3 regions of the Achromobacter sp. 1011791174 genome follow, and region 3 is predicted to be linked to each of the others. Evidence: predicted binding sites of a transcription regulator. Region 3 holds the regulator's gene; each other region holds the start of a gene.
The links. Region 3 encodes sigma-54, which starts transcription at its own class of promoters, with help from an activator protein. Its sites were predicted from a motif close to TGGCANGNAANCTGCTTT; they were not measured.
Positions count from the first base shown of each region.

Region 1: a site for sigma-54 is predicted at 1,806-1,823, ahead of AC6LJ5_RS16490 (ANTAR domain-containing response regulator). Genes of this name have one in related genera too.
Region 2: a site for sigma-54 is predicted at 8,350-8,367, ahead of adh (aldehyde dehydrogenase). Genes of this name have one in related genera too.

Region 1 is NZ_JCBANH010000044.1:16,636-26,975, forward strand. It holds gene cysG (siroheme synthase CysG) at 1-1,075, opposite strand, end outside; gene AC6LJ5_RS16490 (ANTAR domain-containing response regulator) at 1,188-1,769, opposite strand; gene AC6LJ5_RS16495 (CmpA/NrtA family ABC transporter substrate-binding protein) at 2,171-3,478, shown strand; gene ntrB (nitrate ABC transporter permease) at 3,502-4,335, shown strand; gene AC6LJ5_RS16505 (ABC transporter ATP-binding protein) at 4,340-5,215, shown strand; gene nirB (nitrite reductase large subunit NirB) at 5,249-7,684, shown strand; gene nirD (nitrite reductase small subunit NirD) at 7,693-8,025, shown strand; gene AC6LJ5_RS16520 (nitrate reductase) at 8,028-10,340, shown strand, end outside.
Region 2 is NZ_JCBANH010000035.1:37,528-47,867, forward strand. It holds gene AC6LJ5_RS14380 (transglutaminase-like domain-containing protein) at 1-453, opposite strand, end outside; gene selD (selenide, water dikinase SelD) at 591-1,652, shown strand; gene AC6LJ5_RS14390 (LTA synthase family protein) at 1,693-3,747, opposite strand; gene AC6LJ5_RS14395 (LysR substrate-binding domain-containing protein) at 3,995-4,912, opposite strand; gene AC6LJ5_RS14400 (DUF2917 domain-containing protein) at 5,114-5,308, shown strand; gene AC6LJ5_RS14405 (2-hydroxychromene-2-carboxylate isomerase) at 5,308-5,964, shown strand; gene AC6LJ5_RS14410 (hypothetical protein) at 6,047-6,208, shown strand; gene AC6LJ5_RS14415 (DUF779 domain-containing protein) at 6,271-6,648, opposite strand; gene adh (aldehyde dehydrogenase) at 6,744-8,273, opposite strand; gene AC6LJ5_RS14425 (sigma-54-dependent Fis family transcriptional regulator) at 8,526-10,340, shown strand, end outside.
Region 3 is NZ_JCBANH010000102.1:11,882-22,221, forward strand. It holds gene leuA (2-isopropylmalate synthase) at 1-676, opposite strand, end outside; gene AC6LJ5_RS25535 (Bug family tripartite tricarboxylate transporter substrate binding protein) at 1,218-2,198, opposite strand; gene AC6LJ5_RS25540 (hypothetical protein) at 2,391-3,014, opposite strand; gene rpoN (RNA polymerase factor sigma-54) at 3,031-4,458, shown strand; gene AC6LJ5_RS25550 ((2Fe-2S)-binding protein) at 4,579-4,860, shown strand; gene AC6LJ5_RS25555 (LysR substrate-binding domain-containing protein) at 5,039-5,908, opposite strand; gene AC6LJ5_RS25560 (DMT family transporter) at 6,075-6,989, shown strand; gene bfr (bacterioferritin) at 7,390-7,866, shown strand; gene AC6LJ5_RS25570 (hypothetical protein) at 7,981-8,667, opposite strand; gene AC6LJ5_RS25575 (peptide chain release factor 3) at 8,705-10,312, opposite strand.

The DNA of each region.
Region 1 (10,340 bases), on a different contig from region 3:
CCGTCACCAGCCGCACCGATTGCGCGTGCTCGCGGTGCGTCAGCGGAATGCCGGCGTAGGCGGCGCAGGCCAGCGCGGCCGTGATGCCGGGCACCACCTCATAGCGCACGCCGTGCTCGCGCAGGTATTCGAGTTCCTCGCCGCCGCGTCCGAAGATGAAGGCGTCGCCGCCCTTGAGCCGCACCACGCGGCGTCCGGCGCGCGCGTGCTCGACCAGCAGCGCGTGGATGCGGGCCTGGGTGGCGTGATGGTCTTCGCCGGGCTGCTTGCCCACCGACACGCGCGTCGCGTCGCGCCGCGCCAGGGCCATGATGTCATCGCTGACCAGGCGGTCGTACATGATCACGTCGGCCTCGTTCAGCGCCCGCAGCGCCTTGAGCGTCAAGAGGCCGGGGTCTCCCGGTCCGGCGCCCACCAGCACCACGCTGCCCTCGGCGGGGCGCAGGGGCTGGTCCAGGGCGGTGGCCAGCGCGGCCTCGGCCTGGTCCGGCCGCTGCTGGCGCAGCAGCCCGGCCACGGGGCCGTCCAGCAGCCAGTCGTAGAAGCGGCGCCGGGCGCCCAGGTCGGGATGGCCGGCGCGGATGCGCTGGCGGTAGCGCTCGGCCAGTCCGGCCAGCTGGCCCAGTGTGTGGTCGAACAGCGATTCGATGCGTTCGCGCAGGCGGCGGGCCAGCACCGGGGCCACGCCCGAGGACGAGATCGCCACGATCACCGGCGAGCGGTCCACGATGGACGGCACCTGGAACGAGGACAGCGCCGGATCGTCCACCACATTGCAGAACAGGCGGCGGGCCTCGGCGGCCTCGGATACCTCGCGGTTGACCCCGGTGTCGTCGGTGGCGGCCACGACCAGCCAGACGGCGTCCAGCCAGGCGGGGTCGAACCGGCCCGGATGGTGACGGATGCGGCCGTCGGCGGCCAGCGCGGCCAGGGCGGGCGTCAGCCCGGGCGCGCCCACGGTCACGGCGGCGCCCGCTTCGAGCAGCGCCAGCGTCTTGCGTTCGGCAACGGCGCCGCCGCCCACGACCAGCGCGGGGCGGCCGTTCAGATCGGCGAACAGGGGGAAGAGCTTCATGGAATAAACCCGCTCCGGGCTGGCCCGGCAAATGTCAGTCGATCATAGGGATGGGGTTTCATCCCCACAACTTTTGATTTATTGAATTCATATATCCAAAACTTATTAGCGCTCAGCCTGGGCCCAGCCATTGACTGAACTCAACGACCTCGCGCGCCACCTCGCCCAGGCGCTTCTGGGCCTGCATGGCGCGTTCGCGCAACAGCCGGTGGGCCTCGTCCTCGGAAATTGAGCGGGTCTGCATCAGGATGCCCTTGGCTTTTTCCACCCATTGCCTGTCCGCCAGCCGAAGCTTGGCTTCGCGCAGCGCCTCGCGCCGGGACTTCTCCACGGCGAAGCGTTCGATCGCCACGGTCAGCAGGCTTTCGATGCGGGCGGCGGGGACGTCCCCGACCACGTAGGCGGCCACGCCCGCCTGCAACGCCTCGCGGATGGCCGCGCGCGTGCCGTCGCCGGTGAACATCACCACCGGCCGGTCGCTGTGCTCGCTGGCCACGCAGACATATTCCAGCGTGTCTCGCCCGGGCGCGTCGCTGTCGATCAGCACCACATCGGGAGCGGCGTCTTCGATCGCTGCGGCCAGATCCATGCCCGGCGCGGCCTCGGCCACGACGAGCACGCCCGCGGCCGCCAGCGTCTGCCGCAGCGACGCCGCGCGTCCCTCGCCATCGTTGAGCAGCATGACTTTCAGCATGGGGCGTTCGATCCTGCAAATCCGGATAGCGGTGATCACGCAATTTCCATGCCATGCCGCGGCGCGCGCGACCGCCGCGCGCCGCGCACAAGCGCGGGGCATGGCGCGCACAGGCTTGGTGCGCCGGCGCACGTTGTGGCGCATCCGTGTGTGTCCGCAAGGTGTCGGTCCGCGCCCGCGTCGATCGGCCGTCAAGCCAGTATCCATGCGGTATCACGGACTTTGCGCCGGTCCGCGCCCGGGGGAGGCGGGGGTTGGCACGGCGCTTGCTTGTGGGGTAGTGGCGGCCAACGACGGTCGCCCACGCTGAACGCCGCGCATTCGCGGCCAGGGACAACGACGTCTCGCCCGCCACCGGATCCGGTCCGTGGCGGGCGGGGCGTTTTTTTTTGCCAGGAGCCATGCCCATGTCGTCACACCATGACCGTTCGGAACACGCCCCGAAACCCGACCCGCGCGATGGCGCCGATGCCGGACGCCGCAGCTGGCTCGCGGGGGCCGCGCGCGCGGCGACGGGCGCGGGCCTGTTGTCCCTGGTAGATCCGCTGGTGCGCGCCGGCGCCTGGGCGGCCGGCACCGATGCGCCGGAAAAGACCGAGGTGAAGATCGGCTTCATCCCGCTGACGGATTGCGCGTCCGTGGTGATGGCCTCGGCGCTGGGCCTGGACAAGAAGCACGGCGTCACCATCACGCTGTCCAAGGAGGCTTCCTGGGCCGGCGTGCGGGACAAGCTCATGAACGGCGAGCTGGATTTCGCTCATGTGCTGTATGGGTTGGTCTACGGCGTGCACCTGGGCATCGGCGGTCCGCGCAAGGACATGGCGGTGCTCATGGGGCTGAACCAGAATGGCCAGGCGATCACCCTGTCCAACAAGCTGCTGCAGGCTGGCGCGCGCGACGGCGAGTCGCTGGCCAGGCTGATGGCCAGCGACAAGCGCGAATACACCTTCGCCCAGACCTTTCCCACAGGCACCCACGCCATGTGGCTGTATTACTGGCTGGCGGCGCATGGCATCGATCCGATGCGCGACGCCAAGGCCATCACCGTGCCGCCGCCGCAGATGGTCGCCAACATGCGCGTGGGCAACATGGACGGCTTCTGCGTCGGCGAGCCCTGGGGCGCGCGCGCGATCATGGACAAGATCGGCTTCACCGCCATCACGACGCAGGGCATCTGGGCCGATCATCCCGAAAAGGTGCTGGGCGCCAGCGCCGAGTTCGTGGCGCGCCATCCCAATACGGCGCGGGCCGTCACCGCCGCGGTGCTGGAGGCGGGCAAGTGGATCGACGCGTCCGAAGCCAATCGCCAGAAGACCGCCGAGACCATCGCGGCCAAGTCCTACGTCAATACCGATGCCGGCGGCATCGTCGGCCGCATGCAGGGCCGCTACGAGGACGGCCTGGGCAAGTCCTGGAGCGATCCGCATGCCATGCGCTTTCATGCCGATGGCGCGGCCAACTTCCCCTACCTGAGCGACGGCATGTGGTTCCTGACGCAGCACAAGCGCTGGGGACTGCTCAAGACGCATCCCGACTACCTGGCCGTGGCCCGGCAGATCAATCGCATCGACGTGTACCGCCAGGCGGCGCAGGCCGTGGGCGTGGCGCTGCCCGCCGGCGAGATGCGCAAGTCCACGCTGGTCGACGGCGTGGCCTGGGACGGCAGCGATCCGGCGGCCTATGCCGACGGCTTCAAGGTCAAGGCCTGAGCGCCGCAACGAGGGAGAAGGATATGTTCAATGTGATCTCCGGCATGGCGGGCGCGGGCCGGACGGGCGCCTTCTGGCGCGACCGCGTCGAGGCCCTGCTCAAGGCCGTGGCCGGGCCGGTGGCTGGATTCGCGGTGTTCGTGCTGGCATGGCAGGCGGTGGCCATGGGCATTCCCGAGATTCCCACGCCCGGCGTCACCTGGCACGCGGCCCAGGCGCTGTTCGCCGATCCTTTCTACGACAACGGGCCCAACGACAAGGGCATAGGCTGGAACCTGCTGGCCTCGCTGCAGCGCGTGGCCGTCGGCTTCGGGCTGGCCGCCATCGTGGGCATACCGGCGGGCTTCGCCATCGGTCGCTATGCCGCGCTGCGCGCCATGTTCTCGCCCATCGTCAGCCTGCTGCGGCCGGTGTCGCCGCTGGCCTGGCTGCCGCTGGGCCTGTTGCTGTTCAAGGCCGCCAATCCGGCCGCCATCTGGGCGATCTTCATCTGTTCCATCTGGCCCATGATCGTCAATACCGCCGTTGGGGTGACGCGCGTGCCGCAGGACTACCTGAACGTGGCGCGCGTGCTGAATCTGTCGGAATGGAAGGTCGTCACCAAGGTATTGCTGCCGGCGGTGCTGCCCTATGTGCTGACCGGCGTGCGGTTGTCCATCGGCACGGCCTGGCTGGTGATCGTGGCGGCCGAGATGCTGACGGGCGGCACCGGCATCGGCTTCTGGCTGTGGGACGAATGGAACAACCTGAAGGTCGAGCACATCGTCATCGCCATTTTCGTGATCGGCATCGTGGGGCTGGCGCTGGAAACGCTGCTGGTCGCGCTGGCGCGCCGTTTTACCTACGCCGAGGAGTAGCCGCATGAAGAAGCATGTACGCATAGAACGCGTGGGCCAGACCTTCGCCACGCGCAAGGGCGATTTCGTGGCCCTGCGCGATATCGACCTGACCGTGGACCAGGGCGAGTTCATCACGCTGATCGGGCATTCGGGCTGCGGCAAGTCCACGCTGCTGAACCTGATCGCCGGCCTGACGCGCCCCACCACTGGCGTGCTGCTGTGCGCCGAGCGCGAGATCACCGGACCCGGGCCCGACCGCGCGGTGGTGTTCCAGAACCATTCCCTGCTGCCCTGGCTGACCTGCTTCCAGAACGTGCACCTGGCGGTGGAGCGCGTGTTCGGCGGCAGCGAAAACCGCGCCCGGCTGGCCGAGCGCACGCGCGCGGCGCTGGAACTGGTGGGACTGCTGCCCGCGCAGAACAAGCTGCCGCGCGAGATCTCCGGCGGCATGAAGCAGCGCGTGGGCATCGCGCGGGCGCTGGCGATCGAGCCGGGCGTGCTGCTGATGGACGAACCGTTCGGCGCGCTGGATGCGCTGACGCGCGCGCATCTGCAGGACGAGCTGCTCAGGATCGTGGCCAAGACGCGCACCACCACCATCATGGTCACGCACGACGTGGACGAGGCCGTGCTGCTGTCGGACCGCATCGTCATGCTGGGCAACGGGCCGGCCGCCACCATCGGCGAGATCCTGGCCGTGCCGCTGGCGCGACCGCGCGACCGCGTGGCACTGGCCAATGACGCGGTCTACCTCGCCTGCCGCGCCGCGGTAGTGGACTTCCTGCACCGCCGCCATGGCAATCCGGAGCACGCGGCGGCTCGCGAGTCCGGCGTCCAGGCCGGCAGGGCCGAGGGCGGCGCGCCGGACGACGCCGGAGCCTCACGGGCCGTGGCCTGAGCGCATCCGGAACTACAGGCTGAGAGGGACATCATGCAAGAGAAACAGAAGTTGGTGGTGGTGGGCAACGGCATGGCCGGCATCCGCGCGGTCGAGGAACTGCTGAAACTGGCGCCCGACCTGTACGACATCACCGTGATCGGCGCCGAGCCGCACGTCAACTACAACCGCATCCTGCTGTCGCCGGTGCTGACCGGCGAGCAGACGCTGGACGACATCATCCTCAACCGCGAGGACTGGTACGCGTCGAACGGTATCCGGCTGCTGCTGGGCCGCAAGGTCACGGGCCTGAACCGGGCGCGGCGCATCGCGCAGCTCGACGATGGCGCCACGCTGCCCTATGACCGCCTGCTGCTGGCGACCGGATCGAATCCCTTCATGCTGCCGGTGCCGGGATGCGAGCTGGACGGCGTGGTCACGTTCCGCGATATCCGCGACGTCAACCTGATGATCGACGCGGCCGCGCGCTACCGCCATGCCGTGGTGATCGGCGGCGGCCTGCTGGGCCTGGAAGCGGCCAATGGCCTGGCCGCGCGCGGCATGGACGTGTCCGTGGTGCACCTGGGCGAAGCGCTGCTGGACCGCCAGCTCGACGGCGCGGCCGCCGGCCTGCTGCGGCAGAGCCTGGAGGCGCGGGGGCTGCGCTTCCTGATGCAGCGCCAGACGCAGGCGATCCTGGCGGGCGATGACGGCCGGGTGCGCGCGTTGCGCTTCGCCGATGGCGAGGAGATCGCCGCGGACCTGGTGGTGATGGCCGTGGGCATACGGCCCAACACCGAGCTGGCCGAAAGCTGCGGCCTGCATGTGGACCGGGGCGTGGTGGTGAGCGACACGCTGCAGACCTACGATCCCCGCATCTATGCCGTGGGCGAATGCGTCAGGCACCGGGGCATGGCCTACGGCCTGGTCGCGCCGCTGTTCGAGCAGGCCAAGGTGGCCGCCAACCATCTGGCGCTGCATGGCATCGGGCGCTACGAGGGCAGCGTCACGTCCACCAAACTCAAGGTGACCGGCATCGACGTGTTCTCGGCCGGCGATTTCGTGGGCGACGGCCTGACCGAGGCGATCACGCTGGCCGATCCCTCGGCCGGCGTCTACAAGAAGCTGGTGATCCAGGGCGACCGCCTGGTGGGCGCCTGCCTGTATGGCGACACGGCCGACGGCGCCTGGTATTTCCGGCTGATCCGAGAGGGCAAGGAGATCGGCGCGCTGCGCGACCAGCTGATGTTCGGCGAACACGCCGTGGGCGATACCGGTCACGCGGGCGAGAGCCGTGCCGCCGGCATGGCGGACAGCGCCGAAGTATGCGGCTGCAACGGCGTCTGCAAGGGCACTATCGTCAAGGCCATCCGCGAGCAGGGCCTGTTCACGGTGGACGAGATCAAGAAACACACCAAGGCGGCCAGCTCCTGCGGCTCCTGCACGGGGCTGGTCGAACAGATCCTGATCAACTGCGTGGGCGGCGCGGCGGACGTGAAGCCCCGCTCGGAAAAGCCGGTGTGCGGCTGCACCTCGCATACCCACGGCGAGCTGCGCCGCGCCATCCGCGAGCATCACCTGACCCGCGTGGCCGATGTGATGGCCTTCATGGAATGGCGCACGCCGGACGGCTGCGCGACCTGCCGTCCCGCCATCAATTACTACCTGCTGTCCACCTGGCCGGGCGAGGCGCGCGACGACAGCCAGTCCCGGCTGGCCAACGAGCGCATGCACGCCAACATCCAGAAGGACGGCACCTATTCCGTGGTGCCGCGCATGTGGGGCGGCGTGACCAATGCGTCCGAGCTGCGCCGCATCGCCGACGTGGCGGACAAGTACGCGATCCCCATGGTGAAGGTGACGGGCGGGCAGCGCATCGACCTGTTGGGCGTGCGCAAGGAAGACCTGCCCAAGGTCTGGCAGGACCTGGACATGCCCTCGGGCCACGCCTACGGCAAGAGCCTGCGCACCGTGAAGACCTGCGTCGGTAGCGAGTTCTGCCGTTTCGGCACGCAGGATTCGACGGGCATGGGCATCGCGCTGGAGAAGGACCTGGTGGGCATGTGGAGCCCGCACAAGGTCAAGCTGGCGGTGTCGGGCTGCCCGCGCAACTGCGCCGAATCGGGCATCAAGGACGTGGGCATCATCGCGGTGGAGTCGGGCTGGGAGCTGTACGTGGGCGGCAACGGCGGCATCAAGACCGAGGTGGCCCAGTTCTTCGTCAAGGTGCAGACGCAGGACGAGGTGCTGGAGTATGCCGGCGCGTTCCTGCAGCTCTATCGGGAGGAAGCCTTCTACCTGGAACGCACGGTGCACTATCTGGCCCGCGTCGGCCTGGAGCACGCCAGGCGGCAGGTGGTCGAGGACCCGGAAAACCGCAAGCTCCTGTACGCGCGGCTGCGCTTCGCCCTGTCCTTCGAGTCCGATCCCTGGCGCGAGAGAACGGCCGGGGCGCCCGCCGCGCGCGAGTTCGAGATCCTTTCCGCATGAGCGCCGCTATGACAACCGCCACCATCACGCAAAACTGGTCCGAGATCTGCCGGGTCGAGGACATTCCGCCGCAGGGCGCCCGCATCGTGCGCCGTCCCGGCCGCGAGGACATCGCCGTGTTCCGCAGCCATGGCGACGAGGTGTTCGCCCTGATCGACCGCTGTCCCCACAAGGGCGGTCCCTTGTCGGCCGGCCTGGTGCACGGCCGTTCGGTCACCTGCCCCTTGCACAACTGGGTAATCGACCTGGACAGCGGCCAGGCGCAGGCGCCCGACGTGGGCTGCGCCCGGGCGGTCGCTGTCCGGGTCGAGGCCGGCGTGGTCAGCCTGGACCTGGACTAGCCATGGACGCGGCGGCGATTCCGGTCAGCATCCATCCGGCGCGGGACGAGGGCGCGGAGGTAGCCAGCGTGTGCTGCTACTGCGGCACGGGCTGCGGCGTGCGCGTGCGGGTCAGCCAGGGCGCGGTGCTGGCGGTGCGCGGCGACGACAGCCACCCCGCCAACCACGGCCGGCTGTGCAGCAAGGGCCTGGCCCTGGCCGACACGGTCCGCGCCGATCATGCGCGCGTGCTCGCCGCGTCCTGGCGCGCGGGCAAGGACGAGCCGCGCAAGCCGATCGGGCTGGACCAGGCGCTGGACATCGCTGCCGACCGGCTGGCCGACGCCATCGTCCGGCACGGGCCGGATTCTGTCGGCTTCTACCTGTCCGGCCAGCTGCTGACCGAGGATTATGCGGTCTTCAACAAGCTGGCGCGAGCGCTGGTCGGCACCAACAACATCGACACCAATTCGCGGCTCTGCATGTCCAGCGCGGTGTCGGGCTACAAGCGCACGCTGGGCGCCGACGCGCCGCCCGCCTGCTACGAGGACCTGGAACTGGCCGACACGGTGCTGATCGCCGGGTCCAACATGGCCTATGCCCATCCGGTGCTGTTCCGCCGGCTCGAGGCCGCCCGCGCGAGCCGGCCCGGCATGAAGCTCATCGTGGTCGATCCGCGCCGCACCGACACGGCCTCCGGCGCCGATCTGCACCTGCCGCTGACGCCGGGCTCGGACGTGGCGCTGTTCCACGCCATGCTGAACGTGATGGTGTGGGAAGGACTGGTCGACCAGGACTACATCCGCGCCCATACCTCGGGCTTCGAGGCGCTCAAGGCCCGCATCCATGAATTCACGCCCGGCGCGGCCGCCGAGGTCTGCGGCATTCCCGCGCGGGACATCATCCAGGCCGCGCGCTGGTTCGGCGGCGCGGGCGCTGCCTTGTCGCTGTACACCATGGGCCTGAACCAGTCGGCCAGCGGCACCGACAAGAACACCGCGCTGATCCATCTGCACCTGGCCACGGGCCAGATCGGCAGGCCGGGCGCGGGGCCGTTCTCGCTGACCGGCCAGCCCAACGCCATGGGCGGACGCGAGGCCGGCGGCATGGCCACCTTGCTGCCCGGGCACCGCGATCCGGCCGACGCCGGCGACCGCGCCGAGGCGGCCGCGCTATGGGGCGTGGACGCCTTGCCCGAAGCGCCCGGCGCCAGCGCGCTGGAGCTGTTCGAGCGCGCGCGCGAGGGCCGCATCAAGGTGTTGTGGATCGCCGCCACCAACCCGGCCCAGTCCATGCCCGACCAGGCCCGCGCGCGCGCCGCTTTGGCGCGCGCGGATTTCGTGATCGTGCAGGAAGCCTATGCCGGCGCTGAGACGCTGGCCCATGCCGACCTGGTGCTGCCCGCCGCGACCTGGCCGGAGAAATCCGGCACCATGACCAATTCCGAGCGCCGCATCAGCCGCGTGCGGGCCGCCATCGCGCCGCCGGGCGACGCCATGCCCGACTGGCGGCTGGCGCAGGCGGTCGCGCTCAGGCTGGCGGCCCGCATCGCGCCGCGCAAGGCCGCGCTGTTCGGCTATCGCGATGAAAGCGAGGTGTACGCCGAGCACGCCAGGATGACGGCGGGCCGGGACCTGGACTACAGCGCGCTGGACTACCCGACGCTGGAGCGCGACGGTCCGCAGCAGTGGCCGTATCGCGCGGGGCAGGGCAGGGCGCGCCTGTATGGCGATGGACGCTATCCCACGCCGGACGGGCGCGCCCGTTTCCATGACCTGGGCTACCGGCCGCCCGTCGAATCCGTGTCGGCGCATTACCCGCTCAAGCTGACCACGGGACGGCTGCGCGACCATTGGCACACGCTGGCGCGCACCTCGCTCGCCCGCGCGCTGACGCAGCATGTGGATGAGCCCTGGGTGTCGCTGCATCCGGAGGACATGCGCAGGCTCAGGCTCGCGCCCGGCGCGCTGGCCCGGCTCAAGTCGCGGCGTGGCAGCATCGTGCTGCCGGCGCGGCCGGACGAGGGACTCAGGCCCGGCCAGGCCTTCCTGCCGATGCACTGGGGCAGCGCCTACATGGCCGGACTGGGCGTGAACGCGCTGACGCATGACGCGGCGGATCCCATCTCCCGCCAGCCGGAACTCAAGCACGCGGCCATCTCGGCCGAGCCGGCCAAGCTGACTTGGCGGGCGTGTGGCTGGATCCAGGGCGACGGCCCGGCGCTGCGCGCCCGCCTGGCCCCGTGGCTGGGCCGCTACGACTACGCGGTGGTCCTGCCGGCCGCCGTGGGCGGCGCGCGCCTGCAGCTGGGCGCGGCGCAAGCGCCCGACGGCGCG
Region 2 (10,340 bases), on a different contig from region 3:
GGGCTTGAGGTATTCACGCAGCGTCGCCGCGCTTTCGGGCCGGAAGTTGGCGGGCGCGGGCTGGTCCAGGTCGACGCGGCGGTTGCGCGTCTGGAAGCGGCTGATGACCGTGATCCTGCGTATGTCCGGGTTTTCAGGCCATTGCGCGGCCAGCATGCGCACGCCATAGCCGGGGGCCTGCGCCAGGCTGGCGGTGCCGCCGCCCTCGATGCGCCAGATGGTCTGCGCGCCGCGCTGGTAGTCGGTGTCGGCGCTGTCGGGCACGGGAATCCAGAGGCGGGCCTGGGCCCCGGGATCTTCGATGCTGATGTCGGCGGTCAGCTCGAAGGCGCGCCAGTCGGCGGAGACGGTGGCGGTGCGCTCCTGCGCCAGCGCGGAGCCGGCGAGCGTCGCGCCGGCGGCGCACAGGGCGCCCGAGGCGCCGGTGATACGGAGAAAGTCGCGGCGGTCCATATAGCCCTCACGCACGGTGAAGTGTGGCTGTCGGTGCGCCCTGGCGGGCGGCCGTCCCTTGCTGCCTGCTGCCTGGCCATGATAGGCCCATCATGGGCGCGGTGCTATCCTTTTTCGGTCTACATATGGAGAACCCTATGAACCAGAATGCAGCGGCCCCGGCCGTGCCGCGCCTGACCTCGCTGTCGCATGGCGGCGGCTGTGGCTGCAAGATCGCGCCGGGCGTGCTGTCCGAGCTGCTGGCCCGTTTCGGTCCGGCGGCCAGCTACCCGAACCTGATGGTGGGCACCGAGACCGCGGACGATGCCGCGGTCTACAAGCTCAACGACGAGCAGGCGCTGATCGCCACGACCGATTTCTTCATGCCCATCGTCGACGATCCCTACGACTTCGGCCGCATCGCCGCGACCAACGCGCTCTCGGACGTCTATGCCATGGGCGGCACGCCCATCATGGCGCTGGCCATCGTCGGCATGCCGATCAACGTGCTGCCGCACAGCGTCATCGCCGACATCCTGCGCGGCGGCGAATCGGTCTGCGCCGAGGCGGGCATTCCGGTGGCCGGCGGCCACAGCATCGATTCGGTCGAGCCCATCTATGGTCTGGCGGCAATGGGGCTGGTGCATCCCGGCCGCGTCAAGCGCAATGCCGATGCGCGCGCCGGCGACGTGCTGATCCTGGGCAAGGCGCTGGGCGTGGGCATCCTGTCCGCCGCGCTGAAGAAAAACCGGCTGGACGAGGCCGGCTACCGCGTCATGATCGACACAACCACGCGGCTCAACCGGCCCGGCGCCGCGTTGGCGGCGATGGAGGGTGTGCACGCCATCACCGACGTGACCGGGTTCGGCCTGCTCGGCCACGCGCTGGAAATGGCGCGCGGCGCGGGCCTGACCGCTCATCTGCGGCGCGCTGCGCTGCCCTGGCTGCCGGGCGTGCAGGCCTACGCGGCCGATGGCGTGATCACCGGCGCGTCGGGCCGCAACTGGGCGTCCTATGGCGCTTCCGTGAAGCTGGCGGATGACGTGACGGATGTGGAACGCGCGCTGTTGACCGATCCGCAGACCTCGGGCGGTCTGCTGGTGGCTTGCGCGCCGGAAGCGGCCCAGGCGGTGCTGGACCTGTTCCGCAGCCAGGGCTTCGACCAGGCGGCCGTGGTCGGCGAGATGGGCGCGGGCGCGCCCGAGGTGCGGGTCGGCTGAGTCCCGCGCGGGCCGCGCCGGCGCGCGGCCCGATCCCGCCTTATTTGCGCAGATGGCCCTGTTCCTGCACCTGCAGGTTGATCTGCCACTCCATCAGCGCCGGATAGGCGTTCAATCTGACGTGCTCCGCCCATTCCTCGGCCGTGGCGTCGCGCTCGGCCGCCAGGGCCAGGCCCGACGGGCCGGCCCAGGGCCGGATCCGGCTGGGGCGCTGGGGTTGGTAGGCGCCGGCCTGCGTGAGCATCAGATAGGGCGCGTTGAAACCGAAGCACCAGCCGCTGTCCGGATGCCGCGCCAGCAGGTCGCAGCCGGATTGAAAGTACGGGGCCTGCGAGAGGCTCAGCTGATAGAGCGTCGGCATGATGTCCTTGTGGCTGCCGATCCGCTCGCGGTCATAGACGGCATTGGCGCGGTAGGCCGGCGGGGCGTACACATAGAACGGCACCGCGCGGGCCAGCGCCGCGTCGTTCGGGTCCTGGTAGTCCACGCCCAGGATGTTGTGGTCGCCGGTGGCCGCGATGATGGTGCGGGCGCCGGCGGACGAGGCCTTCACGCGCGTGATGAAGCCGCCCAGCTGGTCGTTGGCGTAGCGCAGCGTGCCCAGCACGTCGTCGATGGCGGTCCAGTCGTAGAAATGCTTGGCCCGCGTCGCTTCGTCCAGCGCCAGGCCACGCCCGCCGGCGCCGGGCGGAGGCGTGAAGGGCGGATGATGGGTGGTCGACAGCGCCATGATGAACAGGGGCTGGCCGGCGCGGTCGGCCTCGGCCAGCCGTTCCTCCATGTAGCGGAACATGTATTCGTCGGGCACGCCCCAGGTGCCGATCTGCGCCTCGGGATAGCGCTGGCGCAGCGTCTGCTGGTCGATGAATTCGTGCGCGCCCTGCTGGCGCACGAAGGAGCCCAGGTTGCGCCAGGTGGACGTGCCCGAGGTAACGAACAGCACCCGGTAGCCGCGTTGCAGATACGGCGCGAAGGCATTGCCGGCGAACCTGGCCGATGCCGCCGACGACTGGCCGATGGCCTTCATGGGGCTGCGCACCAGCAGCCGGGCCAGCGAATCGATGGTGCCGTTGCCTTCGGACACGAAGCGGTCGAAGCGCCAGTCGGATTCCCAATGCGGCCGCAGCGCGCCCAGCAGGTCGCGTCCGGGGGCGTCGAGCGAGCTGAGGTGATGCCCCATGCTCTCCATGACCTGCAGCACGACGTGCGGCGGACGTTCGCGCGCGACAGGATTCAATGCCGTGACGGCCATGAAGGGTTCCAGGCCATCGCCGGGGCGGCCCAGGAAGCGCTGGTACAGCAGCTGCCCTTCGCGCTGCGTCACCGGAGAAAAGCGCTTGTCGTTGTCGCGGTCGGCCAGGGCCCAGGTGAAGGCCGAGATGCCGTTGGGCGCGATGTCGTTGAGCAGCGCGACGGCGGACAGGTTGGTGTCGTCCTTGTTCAGGGGGAACTTGCTGATCGAGCCGCGGCAGGCCAGCACCGTGATGCCGATGATCAGCAGCAGCCGCAGCGCGCAGGCGAGGACCGAGCGCGGTTCTGGCAAGGCCCGCTCCAGCCGCGCGCGCCATTTCGCGGTCAGCCACCATGTGGCCGCGAGCACGGCCGACAACAGCAGGCCGGCGCGCAGCACGGGATAGCCCTGCCACACGGTGCCCAGGACGGCCGAGGTGTCTTCGTCGATCAGGCCGAACACGAAGACGTCGATCGAACGGGCAAAGGTGGCGTAGTAGAAAACGCTGATCACCGTGGCGGCGGTGAACAGCATGGCCATCACCGCGCCCAGCGCGGACTGCCAGCGCAGCCAGCCGCGCTGCAGCCGGGGGAAGGCGGCGATCGCCAGGCCGGCCAGCAGCGGCGCCGAAAAGGCGATGGCGGCGACCTTGATGTCGAACAGCAGGCCGATGGTCAGCGAGCGGCCGACGTCTGCCGATGAGGCTGTGTACAGCGACGGCGGCGCGTGCTTTGCCAGCAGGTAGGCGCGGCCGGCGAACTGCGCCAGCACGCTGACCAGCCAGGGGGCCAGCAGCAGCAGGAAAGACTGCTGGAAGTTCTGGAACCAGCCTTGCCAGGAAAAAACCGGACGGGAAAGCTTCATCTGCGCCAATAGGTAAAAAAGAGCCTGCCCGCCAACGGCTGGGCCGGGCGGCGCGGGATGCTGCGGACTGCTTCTGGGAAAAGCGCGACGTCAGCGTCGCGCGGGGGCGTGCGGGGCAGGGCGCGTCCGATAGGTTGTTTGCATCATTGCGGAGGCGTTTCGCTGCAGGCCGACGGCATTCTAGCGAAGTCGCGGCCGGTCTTTATAAAGTTCTGTATAAATTTGTCCTCATGGGCCGCCAGGGTAATCAGTCCCCCAATCCGCGCGCCGTGGCCGCCGCCTGCTCCGTCAGCCAGCGCGTCACCACGTCGGCGTCGGGCGTGCTGCGGCGCGCGTTGCGGACCAGCCAGTAGGCGTGTTCGGTGGCGCTGGCCGGTTGTCCGCCCACGGCCGCCAGCCGGCGATCGGCCAGCATGGGCGCGATCAGCGCCAGGCGGCCCAGCGCGATGCCGTGGCCGGCCAGGGCCGCGTGCACGATCTGGTCGTACTGGTTGAAGCGCAGCATGCCCTTGGGCCGCACGCGCGACAGGCCGCGCGCGCTGAGCCATTCGGACCATTGCAGCCAGGGCCGGCTCGGGTCGTCGAATTCCAGCAGCACGTGGCGCTGCAGTTCGCGCGCGTCCAGGCCGCGCACGTCCAGCGTGGGGTGCGCCACCGGCACCACCGATTCGCCGAACATCCAGGCGGCGCCGTCGGGCACGGTGTCGCGCAGACTGTAGCGGATGGCGATGTCCACGCTTTCGCGGTCGATGTCGATGACCCGGTTGTCGGCCGCCACGCGCACATCGATGTCCGGGTGCGCCGCCTGGAAGTCGCCCAGGCGCGGCAGCAGCCACAGCGAGGCCACGCCGATGGTGGTGGTGACGGTGACCGGGGTGCGGCGCTCGGGCGCGCGCAGCTGCTCGGTCAGGTCGCCGAGCTGGGCCAGCCAGATATCGGCCATGCGGAACAGCCGAGCGCCTTCCGACGTGAAGGACACGCTGCGAAAGCCGCGCACCAGCAGCGGCACGCCCAGGTGCGCCTCCAGCGCCCGAATCTGGCGGCTGACGGCGGACTGGGTCACATGCAGGTCCTCGGCGGCCAGCGTGATGCTCATGCGCCGCCCCACGGCCACGAAGCCTCGGACCAGATCAAGCGGGGGCAGTTTGGCCAGTGGGTATGACATTCCTGAGACTCATGCGTAAGGGGCCGAAATATCGCTTGAGCACTATAACGCCTGAAGCGTCCAATATGACTCAGACGATGGGTTCCGTTGTATTTCATGCGAGGGTTCCCGCCGCGATAGCCGTTGCCGCGGCAAGGGGGCGTCATGATCCAGTTATGTTGCACTGCGGGAATGTCATTCCGTTTGGCCGGGCGTTCGACTATGCTGCTCAGACGCGCTTCGGGCCTGCGCATCGTGTGCCACGTCGGCACGCTTTGGGTGTCCGAATACCGCCAACCCGACGACAGCGTGCTGCATGCGGGAGAGGCCATCACCGTGGGCAGCGATCGCGATGTCGTCCTCAGCGGCCTGCCGGATGCGCAGGTCGCGCTAATTCAGGTCGCCGGAGCCCCGTGATGAATGTTCCCCAGCCCGATATGCCGCGCATGCAGATGTGGTTCGATTTCGCCAGCCCGTACAGCTACCTGGCGATCGAGCGCATCGAGGACCTGGCGCGCGAGGCCGGGGTGCGCGTGGAGCTGCGGCCCTTCCTGCTCGGCCCGATCTTCCAGGCCCAGGGCTGGAACGACACGCCGTTCCGGCTGTTTCCGGGCAAGGGCGCCTACATGATGCGCGACATCGCGCGCCTGGCCGACAAGTACGGCGTGATCTACCGCCGTCCGCGCCTGTTCCCGCGCATGAGCGTGCTGCCGGCGCGCATCGCGCTGATGGGACAGGATGAATCCTGGGGGCGCGATTTCTGCCTGGCCGTGTTCCGCGCCAATTTCCAGCACGACCTGGACATCCAGGCCGAGGATGTGGTCCATGACCTGCTGCGCGACCTGGCGCTGGACGCGGACGCGCTGATCGCGCGCGCCAAGACCGAGGCGGTCAAGGAATCGTTGCGCCGCCAGGTCGACCGCGCCCGCAATCTGGGCCTGTTCGGCGCGCCCACCTTCTTCGTCGGCGACGAGATGTTCTGGGGCAACGACCGGCTCGAGGATGCGCTGGAGTGGGCGCAGCAGGGCCCTGCGGCCGCCCGCGCCACGGCCCGCGTCGCCGCGTCGGCCTGAGGCCGTTCAACCGCTTGATGGCCGCGCCACGCGCTTGAACAAGGCCGCGCCCACCGCTTTTTCCCACCCCTTCAGCCTAGCAATGAAGAACTCCAGCAGTCCCTTGCGCGGCGCGCCCATGCCGGGCGGCCGTTCGTTCACCCAATTCCGCGCCGCGCGCATCCGTCGCGTCGCGTTCCAGTGGAAGCAGTCCGGGTCCGCCGATGCCGTGCCGCCGGGCAAGCAGGGGCGGGGCGGCAGCTGATTGGGCCCGACTCCCTGTTTCACGGCTGCGCGATTGGCCTTGAGCGGTCGCGGAACCGGTTCTCAGCCGCGGCCCACCGGCGCCACGTTCGCCCATTCCTCGTCCGAGTACAGCCGCGAGCGCAGCAGGAAGCGCCGGCCCTCGGCGCTGTCCAGCGAGAAGGCGCCGCCGCGGCCGGGCACGGCGTCGATGATGAGCTGGGTGTGCTCCCAGTAGGCGAACTGGTCCTCGCCCATGTAGAACGGGCAGCCTTCCAGGTCGCCCAGCAGCACGTCGGCGCCGCCCACCATGAATTCGCCCAGCGCGTAGCACATGGGCGAGCTGCCATCGCAGCAGCCGCCGGACTGGTGAAACATCAGCGGGCCGTGCTTGGCCCGCAGCGTGGCGATCAGGTCGCGGGCCGCGTCGGTGGCGACCACGCGCGGCGTGGCTTCGGGCATGGCGTGTCTCCGGTCGCGCGTTGCGGACCCGGTCCGCGGCGCTTGCCTTGGACCGGGCGGGCGGCGGCCGCGACGCCGCCGCCGCTGTCGCCGGATCAGAAGAAGCCCAGCTTCTTTGGCGAGTAGCTCACCAGCAGGTTCTTGGTCTGCTGGTAGTGGTTGAGCATCATCTTGTGGTTCTCGCGCCCGATGCCGGATTGCTTGTAGCCGCCGAACGCCGCGTGCGCCGGATAGGCGTGGTAGCAGTTGGTCCAGACGCGGCCGGCCTTGATGCCGCGGCCCATGCGGTAGCAGGTGTTGATGTCGCGCGACCAGACGCCCGCGCCCAGTCCGTAGAGCGTGTCGTTGGCCTGGCTGAGCGCGTCCTCGGCGTCCTTGAAGGTGGTCACGGCCACCACCGGGCCGAAGATCTCTTCCTGGAAGATGCGCATCTTGTTGTGGCCCTTGAACACCGTGGGCTGCACGAAGTAGCCGTGCTCCAGCGCGCCCGCCAGCTGCGCGCGCGCGCCGCCGGCCAGCACCTGCGCGCCTTCCTGCTTGCCGATGTCCAGGTAGGACAGGATTTTTTCCAGCTGCTCGCTCGACGCCTGCGCGCCCAGCATGGTGTCGGCGTCCAGCGGATTGCCTTGCTTGATCGCCGCCACGCGCTTGAGCGCGCGCTCCATGAACTTCTCGTAGATTGATTCCTGGATCAGCGCTCGGCTGGGGCAGGTGCAGACCTCGCCCTGGTTGAGCGCGAACATCACGAAGCCTTCGACGGCCTTGTCGAAGAAGTCGTCGTCCTCGGCGGCGACGTTGTCGAAGAAGATGTTGGGCGACTTGCCGCCCAGTTCCAGCGTCACCGGGATGATGTTCTGCGACGCGTACTGCATGATGAGGCGGCCGGTGGTGGTCTCGCCGGTGAAGGCGATCTTGGCGATGCGCTTGCTGGAGGCCAGCGGCTTGCCCGCTTCCAGGCCGAAGCCGGTGACGACATTGAGCACGCCCGGCGGCAGGATGTCGGCGACCAGCTCGGCCAGCAGCATGATGCCCAGCGGCGTCTGCTCGGCCGGCTTGAGCACCACGCAGTTGCCGGCGGCGAGCGCCGGGGCGAGCTTCCACGCGGCCATCAGGATGGGGAAGTTCCACGGGATGATCTGCCCGACCACGCCCAGCGGCTCGTTGAAGTGATAGGCCACCGTGTCGTGATCGATCTCGGACAGCCCTCCCTCCTGGCTGCGGATGGCCGAGGCGAAGTAGCGGAAATGGTCGATCGCCAGCGGGATGTCGGCGGCGCGGGCCTCGCGGATGGGCTTGCCGTTGTCCCAGGTCTCGGCCGTGGCCAGGCGCTCCAGGTTGGCTTCCATCGCGTCGGCGATGCGCAGCAGCATGCGCGCGCGCTCGGCCGGCGCGGTGGCGGCCCACTTGGGCGCGGCGCGGTGCGCGACGTCCAGCGCCATCTCGATGTCGCGCTCCTTGGAGCGGGCGTTGCGCGTCAGCAGCTGGCCGGTGACCGGGGTGAGGTTGTCGAAGTATTCGCCGTCAGCCGGCTTCTGCCAGCGTCCGTCGATGAAATTGTCGTACTGCGGCTTGATGTCGATGCGCGTGCCATAGGTGTCGGGGGTGACGCGGGTCGCGATGTCCATTGCTAGTCTCCGTAAGTGTTTTTATGCAGCGGGTTGATGCAGCGGGAATGGCGGCGGCAGCCTGCCTGCATGCTCTCAAGCAATCCGCGTGCCAACCGGGGACGCGGCTGGACAAGCGCGCGGACCGCGTGCGAAAGTAGGCTTGCGCGCGCCTCCCGCAGGCGCGGACGGCGCAAGTCCGTCCCGGCGCTGTCGCGTTTTGCGACAACGTCGCGCAACAGGTGTCGCAGAACGCCGCTCAAGGAGACATGCATGGCCATCCAGACCCGTCGGCAGTCGCTGACGCAAGCGCGCCTGCTGTTCAATCAGCAGGGCGCGGTGCCCGGCGGCATGGTCGCCGAGCCGATCCTGCGTTCGTGGCGGCGCTGCGCCGACCTGGGTTTCGACATGCGCGGCCTGCGCCCCGCCGAGCCGCTGACCCAGGCCGAGCTGCGCGAGGCCCGCGAGCGCAACGAGGCGCTGCGCCGCATGTCCGATCCTGTCATGGCCGAGCTGCGCAAGCGTGCGCACGGGCAGGGCGGCCTGGTGATCCTGTCCGATTCGCGCGGCCTGGTGCTGGATTGCGGCGGCGACCTGGATTTCGCCCAGCGCGCATCGCGCATCGCCCTGATGCCCGGCTCTCCCTGGGACGAGGCCGCGGCTGGCACCAATGCCATCGGCACGGCGCTGGTCGAGGGCCGTTCCATCGTCGTGCACGGGGCCGAGCACTATTTCGAGCCCAACCGCATCCTGACCTGCGCGGCGGTGCCGGTGTGCGACAGCCAGGGACGGATCCTGGGCGTGCTGGACCTGTCCAGCCTGGCGGGCGGCATCCGGCCCGATGCGCTGGCCCTGGTGCGTGCCGCCGTGGACCAGATCGAACATCGCCTGTTCGCGCAGGCGCACGAGCGCGACACCGTGCTGCGCCTGCATGCCGATCCGGCCGGGCTGGGGGCGCCGGGCGAGGCGCTGCTGGCCTTCCGGGGCGACCTGCTGGTCGGGGCCAACCGGCTGGCGCTGCGGGCGCTGGAACTCTCGGCCACGGCGCTGGGCGTGTATCGCCATGAAGACCTGTTCGAAGACGCGCTGACGCACGCGCCCGATGCCACGGGCCGGGTGCAGGCGCGCAACGGCGCCGTCTATCACGCGCGGCTGAGCCTGCCGCCGTCGCCCGCGCCGCGCGTCGTGCCGGCGCCTGAACGCAGTCAGCCCCGCGCCGTCGCGCCCGCGCCAGCCGCCGTCAGCCTGGACGCGGCGGCGCTGGACGCGCTGGGTCGATCTGTGCACCTGATGGATGCCGGCGTCTCCATTCTGCTGCAGGGCGAAACCGGCGCGGGCAAGGAAGTGTTCGCGCGCCAGATGCATGCGCGCAGCCGGCGCGCCGCCGGGCCGTTCGTGGCGGTGAACTGCGCGGCGCTGCCTGAAAGCCTGATCGAATCCGAACTCTTCGGCTATGAAGACGGGGCCTTCACCGGCGCGCGCCGCCAGGGCAGCAAGGGGCTGCTGCGGCAGGCGCATGGGGGCGTGCTGTTCCTGGACGAGATCGGCGACATGCCGCTGGCCTTGCAGTCGCGCCTGTTGCGCGTGCTGCAGGAGCGCGAGGTATCGCCGCTGGGCGGGGCGCGGCCGGTGCCGGTGGATTTCGCGCTGCTGTGCGCCACGCATCGCCCGCTGGCGCACGAGGGCGCGGATGCGCCGGTGCGGCCGGACCTGTATTTCCGCATCGCCGAATACACGGTGACGCTGGGGCCGCTGCGCGAGCGGACGGACCTGCGCGAGCTGCTGCGCACGCTCTGGAACGCGCAGGGCGCGGCGACGGCGTTGCCGCCCGTGGTCGAGCGGGCGTTGGCCAGCTACGCCTGGCCGGGCAATTACCGGCAGCTGGTCTCGGTGCTGCGCACGTTGCGCGTGCTGGCCGGCCCGTCGGGCGTGGCGGGCTTGTCGATGTTGCCGGAGGAGATCCAGCGCGGGGGCGTTGATGCGGCGCGGCATGCGCCGCGCCAGCCCGAGGAGGCGTCGCCGCCCAGCCTGCAGGCCTTGGCAGACGCGGCCATCCGCGAGGCGCTGGCCGCGCATGGCGGCAATGTC
Region 3 (10,340 bases):
CGTACAGGTTGGGCGTGGTGGCCTCGATGGTGGCGGGCAGGTTCAGCACCATCTTGCAGTCGGGCGTGGGCTGCCAGACGTCGGCGACGGCGTTGGACACCTCCAGCGCGAACTCGGGTTCGGTGGTGCTGAAGACTTCAGGCGAATACTGGTAGCGCCACTGCGTTTCCGGATGCTGGGCCACGTATTGCTTGACCAGGCGCGTGCCAGTGGTGGCGATGTTCTTGATTTCGTCGCGGCTCATGTTGAACACGACCTTGCGGAACGCCGGGGCGCAGGCGTTGTACAAGTGGACGATGGCCTGCCTGGCGCCGGCGGCGGCTTCGACCGTGCGGCTGATCAGGTCTTCGCGCGACTGCGTCAGCACGATGATGGTCACGTCTTCGGGAATGCGCTTCTCGTCGATGAGCTTGCGCACGAAATCGAAGTCGGTCTGCGAGGCCGACGGGAAACCGACTTCGATTTCCTTGAAGCCGATCTTCACCAGCTGCTCGAAGAAGCGGAGCTTGCGCTCGACGCTCATCGGTTCGATCAGGGCCTGGTTGCCGTCGCGCAGATCGGTGCTCATCCAGATGGGCGGCTGCGTGATGCGGCGGCTGGGCCAGGTGCGCTCGGCATAGTCGCCGGCGAAGGGCTTGAACGGTACGTACTTGGTGGCGGGGTTGGCAAGCATCATCTCTACACCTCGATCGGTTTCTTTTGAATCCCGGGGACGGGGTCCCGCAAGCGGCGCGCGCCCGGATGACGGTCTGGCGCCTGGATTTGCCGTGGATATGCCCGGAAACTACTGGCCAGGCCGGCAGGATTCAGTCTTGAAAACAGGAAAAGAAAGGGGAATACGCGTGTGGCGAGCGTGTGGCTGCCGAGCTACCACGAGGCACTAGGCCCGGCAACCGATCGGTAGGTATAGCGATAGCGCGGCGAAGGAGGCAACGCTGAGGAAGGAAGCGCGCAGGCCGGCGACCGGAGCGTCGTAGCGTCCGGTGGCAATCGCGAGGGGGTTGCGGTTAGCGGCCATAGGGATGCTAGTCAAACATACTTTTTGTGCAAGCGCAAATGAAAAAGCCGGGGACGTATCTGTCTTACGGTGGCGCCTCAGGGTATTCCCTGGTTCTTTCGACAGGCCGGCAGGCGCGGCGCGAGTCACGCGTTTCGCGGTGGCGCGGGGCTCGCGCAGCCGGACGCGCAACAGCATGAGCGCGCTCCGGCTCAGGCGCTTACTGCGTCTGCATATGGCCGTTCTTGACCACTTCGCCCAGGCGCTTGCGCTCGTTGGCGGCGAACTCGGCGAAGCTGGCGCGCGAACCGCCGCCCGGCTCGATGCTGCTCTGGCGCAACGCATCCTGCACTTCACGCGTCTGCAACGACTGCTCGACCGCCGCGTTCATCTTGTCGAGCACGTCCGCCGGCGTGCCGGTCGGCGCGTACAGGCCGGCCCAGTGGCCGATGCGCACCGTGCCGAAGCCGGCCTCGGCCGTGGTCGGAATGTCCGGCGCGCTGGCCATGCGCTTGTCCCAGGTGGTGGCCAGCGCCTTGAGCTTGCCGCTCTGGACCAGCGGCAGCGTCACGATGCTGGCCTCGGAGGTGGCGTCGACCTGGTTGCCGATCACCGCGCTCACGCCTTCCGAGCCGCTCTTGTAGGCGATGGGCTCTACCGGCAGGCCGGTGGCTTCCTTCAGCATTTCGGCCACGAAGTGCGGCGTGCTGCCGTTGCCGGCCGTGGAAAAGGTGATGCGATCGGTCTTGGCCTGTTTGGCGCGCGCCACGAAGTCCTTCAGGTTCTTGGCAGGGTTGGACGGGTGGGTCACGATCACCGAGGGCGTGATCGACAGCAGCGCCACGGGCGTCAGCGCCTCGTCCTTGTACGGCTGGTCGGAACGGATCAGGCTGTTGGTGACGGTGCCGTTGCTGCCGACCAGGTAGGTGTAGCCATCGGCCGGACTGCGCGCCACGTGGGCAGCGCCGATCACGCCGCCGGCGCCGGGACGGTTCTCGACGATGACGGGCTGGTTCAGCGCGGCGCCGACCGCCTTGGCGATGATGCGGGCGACCAGATCATTGGCGCCGCCGGCGGTGAACGGGGCGACGAAGGTGATGGGCTTGTCTGGCCAGGCAGCCCGCGCCGGCGCGCTGAACGAGAGCGCGGCAGAGCAGGCCAGCGCCATGCTGGCGGCGAACCGGACGGAAGTACGGAACATGGAAAGCGGACTCCAGGAGGTCGGCCGCGCGGTCGCCGCGGCGGGGCCGCCGGCGCATGGTGTCGGTATGACGCGCGGCCCGCGGTTGCGCGAGCGTGGCAGGCCAGTATAGGAGCGGCTTGCTGGCAGCGCACTGAAATGCAAAAGCCGCCTGGACGGCGGCTTCTGGCGGGTTGCGCGGAAGGGTGTCGCTTATCGGGCGGGGCCGATGCGCGGCTCGACGTAGCGGTCGGCGCGCGGTTCGCGGCGCGGTGCGTCGTCGTCGCGGGAGCCGGCGCGGGGCTTGCCGCCGCCTTCCAGGATCTCGGCCTGACGCGCCACCATGTCGATCTTGGCGATGCGGCTGTGGCGGATTTCAGACAGCGAGCGGCGCAGGTCGCCCACGGTGAAGGGTTCTTCGCGGTCGCCCCAGGTCCAGCGCAGCACGCCCAGCGATTCGTCGGACAGCTGCGGCGCCAGTTCGGCCAGCACCTCGGTCTGCACCGGCGTGGCGCGGCCGGAGGCCAGGCTGGCGCTCAGCCAGGCGCGCAGCGCGAAGAAGACGATGAGGCTCCAGATGCCGACCCCGACCCACCACAGGTAGGGGCTGAACTTCTGCACCATGTCCATCGTGGGCTGGCCCAGCGAGTGCAGGAATTCGAAGCTCACGCGCTTGCCCGCGTCCAGTATCCAGTTGGCGACGAAATACCAGATGATGAGGGCGACGGCGATCACGATCGCGCGCAGGAGGAGTCTGGGAAGCGCAAGTTTGAGCAGGGTCTGGCCGATCAGGCGGCTATCCTGGCGAACGCGCTCGGGCGAAGTCTGATTCATCATGCAAAATATTGTACCTATGACCCGTCCGATTTTAGAACTGCGTCCCGGTCAGCATCTGACGCTGACCCCACAGCTGCAGCAATCGATCCGATTGTTGCAGTTGTCCACGCTCGAGCTGGAAGCCGAGATCTCGCAGGTGCTGGCGGACAACCCGCTGCTCGAGCGCGACGACGAACCCGTGGCGCCCGAGGCGCAGGCAGAGTCCGAACGCGAGTCCTCGGTGCAGGACGACGAGCCGGCGGCCGAGCGCGACGCGCCCATCGAGGAAATGCCCGGCTCCGGCGGGGTCTACCCAGACGAGGACGGCGGCCCGCCCGAGGCCGCCATGCCGGACACGCTGCGCGAGCACCTGCTGGGCCAGCTGATGCTGACCCGGGCGGCGCCGCGCGACGCCGCATTGGCCGCCCTGCTGATCGACGAGCTGGACGAGAACGGCTACCTGGGCTCGCCGCTGGAGGAAATCCTGGGCTGGCTGCCGGCCGAGCTGGAGCCGGATATCGACGAGCTGAAGGCGGCGCTGTCGCTGCTGCAGTCCTTCGATCCACCCGGCATCGGCGCGCGGGACATGGCGGAATGCCTGCTGTTGCAATTGCGCCACCCGGACATCACGCGCCTGCCCGAGGCGGCCGACCCGGCGGCGCTGGCCTGCGCCCGCGAGATCTGCGCCCGTCACCTGCCGCTGCTGGCCACCGGCAATGTCGCCCGTCTGTGCGCGGCGGCGGGGTGCGACGAAACCCGGTTCCGCGCCGCGCACGCCCTGATCCTGCGCCTGGAGCCGCGTCCGGGACGCGCCTGGACCGTGCCGGCCGCCGACTACGCCGTGCCGGACGTGATCGTGCGCAAGACCCGGCGCGGCTGGCAGGTCACGCTTAACAGCGCCGCCGTGCCGCGCCTGCAGATCAACGGCCTGTACGCGCAGATGCTGGGCAATCAGAAGGAATCGGCCCACGCCGGCCTGCAGGCCCAGCTGCAGCAGGCCAAGTGGATGATCCGCAACGTCGAGCAGCGCTTCGACACCATCCTGCGGGTGTCCCAGGCCATCGTCGAACGCCAGACGGCCTTTTTCAGCCAGGGGCCGGCGGCCATGCGACCGCTGATCCTGAAGGACATCGCGGGCGAACTGGGCCTGCACGAATCCACGATTTCACGGGCCACGACGCAGAAGTACATGCTCACCCCGTTTGGCACGCTGGAGCTCAAGCGCTTCTTCGGGGCGGGGGTGTCGACCGACGGCGGCGACGCCACCTCGGCCACGGCGGTGCAGACCCATATCCGCCAGATGGTGGCGGACGAGAATCGCGCCAAGCCCTTGTCCGACAGCCAGATCATGGAAAAGCTGGCCGACCAGGGCATCGTGATCGCCCGGCGCACGGTGGCCAAATACCGCGAGGCGCTGCGCATCGCGCCGGCGGCGCTGCGCAAGGCGCAGGCCTCGGTTCGCTGAAATCAGGGACGAATGGCTGTAAATTCGTCCCTGATTTCAAACACTTGCGTGACATCTCGGTTGCAATTTTTTTGCGCAAGCCGCTTGCCAGTTCGAGAATAATTTTCGATAATTATTCTCATGTACATTTGTGTATGCAACGCGATCACCGAACGCCAAGTCCGCGCCAGCGTGGACGCGGGCGCTACCACGCTGGCCGACCTGCAGTTCGAGCTGGGCGTGGCGACCTGTTGCGGCTGTTGCGCAGCCACCGCCACGGAATACCTGCCCGGCGGTCGTTGCTCCAGCGTCTGCGACGTGCGCTCGATCGCCGTTCCGGTCAATCCTCCCGCCGCCCTGGCTGAACAGCCCAGCGCGCCGGCGGCCAATACCTATCCGGTCATCCAGGTCGCGGTAGCCTGACCCCGTTCCTGATCCAACGAAGCCACGGCGCCTGCCGTGGCTTTTGTTTTTGTGCGGATGGGTCGGCGTGGGTTTTCGCGCCTTTGTCTGCGCGGTTCCTTCCACACACAGGCGGCCTGTGTCCTTTCCACGCCTGGCGGCTTGCGGCCGTTGGGCCGTCCGGCGGAGCCGTTCCCGTTCAGGATGAGGGCTGGCGCCACTGCGCTGCGCAGAACGCCTGCACCGTCTGCGCCACCTGGCGCGCCGGCTCGCGCGCCGCGCGGCCCAGGCAGAGCGCGAGCTCGGTGGGCGGCGCCGGCGGCAGATGCGTGTCCACGATGCGCAGGTTGGGCGCCAGACAGCGGCGCTCCAGCAGCGCCACGCCCAGGCCGCCGGCCAGCGCCGCCTGCAGGCCGAGCAGGTTGGGGCTTTCATAGGCGATGCGCCAGCGCCGGCCCGCCGCTTCCAGCGCGTGGATGGCGCGGTTGCGGTAGATGCAGCCTTGCGGAAACGCCACCAGCGGCACGGGCTCGACATCGGGCAGCGGCAAGGCGCTGGCGGCGATCCAATGCAGGAGCTCCGGCCACGCGGCCAGGGCCGCGCCCGTGTCCATTCCGGCGCCGGGCTCGCGCTTGAGCAGCGCCACATCCAGATCGCCGCGCTCCAGGCTGCGCGTCAGCGCGGCGCTGAGATCGCAGCGCACTGACAGACGCAGCGTCGGCCGTTCGCGCACGTAGGCCGCCAGGAGCGCGGTCAAGGCCTCGGGCGCGAAATCGTCCGGGATGCCCAGGCGCACCACGTCCACGCGCTGGCGGCCGCTGACAGCCTCGCGCACCTCGGTGGACAGCGCCAGCATGCGGCGGGCATAGCCCAGCAGCCGCTCGCCGTCTTCGGTCAGCTGGACCTGGCGGCCGTCGCGGATGAACAGCGCGCACTCCAGCGCCTCTTCCAACTTGCGGATCTGCTGGCTGACGGTGGACTGGCTGCGGTGCACGCGTTCGCCGGCGCGCGTGAAGCCGCCGGCGTCGACGACGGAAACGAAGCTGTGCAGTAGATCGAGATCGAGCATGGCGGGGCCTGGAAAGCAGTCGTGCAGCCTGGACAGGCGGCGGGTTTATCCATTCGATTATCGAATACTTTTAATCTGAATAAAGCATTTGTCAATGGATGGGGCGGCGCGCAAAATGGCCGCCAGCCTGTCGCCAAAGCGGCGGCGCCCTCTCTCCGGGACTCGCATGAAAACCCCCTCGCTCGCCGTCGCATCTCCCGCCCGCACCGATTCTCCAGCCGCTGTCGCCTGGTTGCCCATCGCCGCGTTTTGCCTGTTGTGGAGTTCGGCGTTCGCCGCCGCCAAGATCGCGGTGCGCGACTGTCCGCCGATGACCCTGCTGGCGTTTCGTTTCCTGATCGCCGGCGCGCTGATGCTGGGCGTGGCCGCGGCCAGCGGCCGCTGGCGCTGGCCGAGCCGGCGCGACGTCGCCGCGCTGGCGCTGCTGGGCCTGCTGAACAACGCCCTGTATCTGGGTTTGAGCTGGTCGGGCATGACGCGGGTGTCATCCGCGTTCACCGCGGTGCTGATCAGCACCAATCCGCTGCTGATCGGCGTGCTGGCCGGGCCGGTGCTGGGCGAGCGGTTGAGCTGGCGCAAGCTGCTGGGCCTGCTGCTGGGGCTGGCCGGCGTGGCCGTGGTGCTGCGTTCGCGGTTGAGCGGCATGCAGGAAGACGCGCACGGCACCTTGCTCGTGGTTGGCGGACTGATCGCGCTGGTGGCGGGTACGCTGCTGTACAAGCGCCTGAAGCCGTCTGCGGACTTGTGGATGGCCACCGGCATCCAGTCGCTGGCCGGCGCGGCCGCGATGATGCCGATCGCGCTGGTCGTCGATGACCTGGGCGCGGCGCGCATGACGGCCAGTCTGTTCTGGAGCATGGCCTACATGATCGTGGCCGTGTCGATTGGCGGTTATTACTTGTGGTTCATGATTCTTGGCCGCGCCAGCGCCACCGCCGCCAGCGCGCTGCACTTCCTGATGCCGCCGCTGGGCTTGCTGTTCGGCTGGCTGGTGTTGAGCGAGCCGGTGTCGTGGCTGGACCTGCTGGGCATCGTGCCGATCGCATTCGGCATCTGGCTGGCCACGCGGCGCGCCGATTGAGTCCGCGATATCCATCGAGTCGATGCGTGATGGTGGCGCGCGCGCTCATGCGGTCGTAGATATGCAACAGCGCGGAGCACGCGTCGCACGCGGGTTTTTCAGCGAGGCGGCGTGCGATCCGCGCTGCGCTTGACGTGCATCAAGGTGCACAATCGGGCGGCATGGCCGCTTCCAGGCCGCATGAAGTCTGCGTAGTGCGTGCAAGGCATCGCTCACGCAAACTCATTCTCATTATCCTGTCGCTTTCATGTTGCGCTTGCAAAGCCGTTTACCAAATGCAGAGCAAGGCTAGGCGCGGCCCCGCGCCGGATGTTAGTCTGCCGGGGTTGCGTACGCGCGGCATCGCGCGTCTTCCTGTCGCGATGTGCGCGCATCGCGCCTGACTGCAAGGAGTCTCATCATGAAAGGCGATAAAACCGTCATCCAGCATCTCAACAAGCAGCTGACCAACGAGCTGACGGCCATCAACCAGTATTTCCTGCATGCGCGCATGCTGAACCACTGGGGCTTCGACAAGCTGGGCAAGCACGAATACGAAGAGTCGATCGGCGAGATGAAGCATGCCGACCGCCTGATCGCGCGCATCTTCATGCTCGACGGCCTGCCCAACCTGCAGGACCTGCACAAGCTGCTGATCGGCGAAGACGTGCCGGAACTGCTGGCCTGTGACCTCAAGCTGGAGCAAGGCGCGCAAGCCACGGTCAAGGAAGCCATCGCGTATTGCGAATCGGTGCGCGACTATGTGTCGCGCGATCTGTTCCAGGACATCCTGGACGACACCGAAGAGCACATCGACTATCTGGAAACCCAGATCGACCTGATCGACAAGGTCGGCCTGCAGAACTACCTGCAGAGCCAGATGTCGGTGCCGGAATAACGGTTGCCGGCCTGGCGGCGGTCACAGGATCGCCGGCCAAGACAAAGGCGCCCCGAGGGGCGCCTTTGTCTTTGTACGCGGCCAGAGTGCCGCGTCGATAGCGTTGCGATCGCGTTACTGCGGACGGGCCGGGCATTCGGCCATCGTGCCCCAGGCGCGGTTCGGCGCACAGTACTTGTTGCGCGCGGCCCAGGAACACGAGGGGCGTTCGAAGAAGCCCTGCGTGGCGCAATGCGCCAGCTCACGCTTGAGCGCGTCCTGCCAGCCGGGGGCGCCGGGTGCCTGGGCGGTGTTCGGGGGCGGCGGCGCGGGCATCATCTGGCCGGAGCCGTAGCCGCCGGCCTGGACCTGGCCCTGCCCCGCGCCGCCGTTGACGGCGGTCGAGGTGCCGGGCGCCTGCAGATCCAGCGTGCTGACGTCGGACGTGCCCGTGGGCAGCGGCACCTGCTGCGAGGCCGCGGCGATTTCGCGCGCCTGGTCGGCCGAGATGCGCTCGCGCGACAGCTTGACGTTGGGATCGCTGACGGAATCGAACAGCGACACGGTGTTGATGGCCCACTCGCGGTCGGCCGGCTTGTCGGGCACGCCCAGCGTGCCGTCGATGCGCGGCTGCGGTGGCTGCGCCACATAGGGACGCCCGTTGGCGTCCAGCACTGGTTGCTGGCCGTCGGCCCCATCCTGGCCGGGCGCGGGCGCGGCGACCGGGGCATGCGCCACCAGCCAGTCGCCAAGTTGAATTCCGCCCCAGGCCGACGCGCCCAGCGCGACCAGCAGCGTTGCGAACAAAAAACGCCAAGACATTGCTAAACCTCTTCTGCCGTGCGGAACCCGGACGGGTCTACGCCTTGTCTCCGAAAACCTTGCCGCCGTGCTCGCGCATGGCGTGGAATTTCACATCCGGATACAGTTCCTCGGCCACGCGCAGCTGCGCGGGCGAACCGATCAAAAACGCCGCCGCATCGACCACATCATAGGCGATATGGGCAGCATTGGCATCCATGAACTTGCGCAGCGCCTTGGGGTTGTCGGACGTGATCCAGCGCGCCATCGTGTAGCGCGAAGGCAGCATGCGGGCGTCCACGCCGTACTCGGTCTTGAGCCGGTGCGCCACCACTTCGAACTGCAGCTGGCCGACCGCGCCCAGCAGCAGCGAGCCGCCGGCCGCCTCGGGACGGAACACCTGGATGGCGCCTTCCTCGCCCAGCTGCGTGAGGCCGGTGCGCAATTGCTTGGTGCGCAGCGGATCCTTCACTTCGACCGCCTGGAACAGCTCGGGCGCGAAGAACGGCAGCCCGGTGAACTGCAGGGTTTCGCCTTCGGTCAGCACGTCGCCGAGTTGCAGCACGCCGTGGTTGGGGATGCCGATGACGTCGCCGGCATAAGCCTCGTCCAGCAGCTCGCGCCGCTGCGACAGGAACGACACCACGTTGTTGGGCCGCATTTCCTTGTTGGTGCGCGCCACCTTCAGGCGCATGCCGCGCTCGAAGCGGCCGGAGCTCACGCGCACGAAGGCGACGCGGTCGCGGTGCGCGGGGTCCATGTTGGCCTGCACCTTGAACACCACGCCGGTGAACTTGGGTTCCTCGGGCTGCACCTCGCGCTGCAGCGCGGTGCGCGGGCCGGGCGGCGGGGCCTGCTCGACCAGCGCGTCCAGCACTTCCTGCACGCCGAAGTTGTTGATGGCCGAGCCGAAGAACACTGGGGTCTGCTTGCCGGCCAGGAACTGCGCGCGGTCGAAGGCGGGCGCGGCTTCGTTGATCAGCTCGATCTCGCCGCTGGCCTGTTCGAAGGCCGAGCCGAAGCGGCGGCCGATCTCGGGATTGGACAGGCCCTCGATGAAGTCGTCGTTGTCAGAGCGGCGCTCCTGGCCGGCGCGGAACACGCGCATGCGGTCGCGGCGGATGTCGAACACGCCGCCGAAGGCCTTGCCCATGCCCACCGGCCACGAGAACGGCACCGCATCCATGCCCAGGTGCCCTTCGATCTCGGACAGCAGTTCGAGCGGCTCGCGCACTTCGCGGTCCATCTTGTTGATGAAGGTGATGATGGGCGTGTTGCGCGCGCGGCAGACCTGCAGCAGCCGGATGGTCTGCGGCTCCACGCCGTTGGCGGCGTCGATCACCATGAGCGCGGCGTCCACGGCGGTCAGCACGCGATAGGTGTCTTCCGAGAAGTCCTGGTGGCCCGGGGTGTCGAGCAGGTTGATGACGCAGTCGCGGTATTCCATCTGCATCACCGACGAGGCCACCGAGATGCCGCGCTGCTTTTCGATTTCCATCCAGTCGGAGGACGCGTGGCGCGAGGCCTTGCGGGCCTTGACGCTGCCGGCGATCTGGATCGCGCCCGCGAACAGCAGCAGCTTTTCGGTCAGCGTGGTCTTGCCCGCGTCGGGGTGGGAAATGATGGCGAACGTCCGGCGTCGCGCGACTTCTTGTTGAATGCTCATGATCGGTGGAATATTCGGGCGCCGTGTT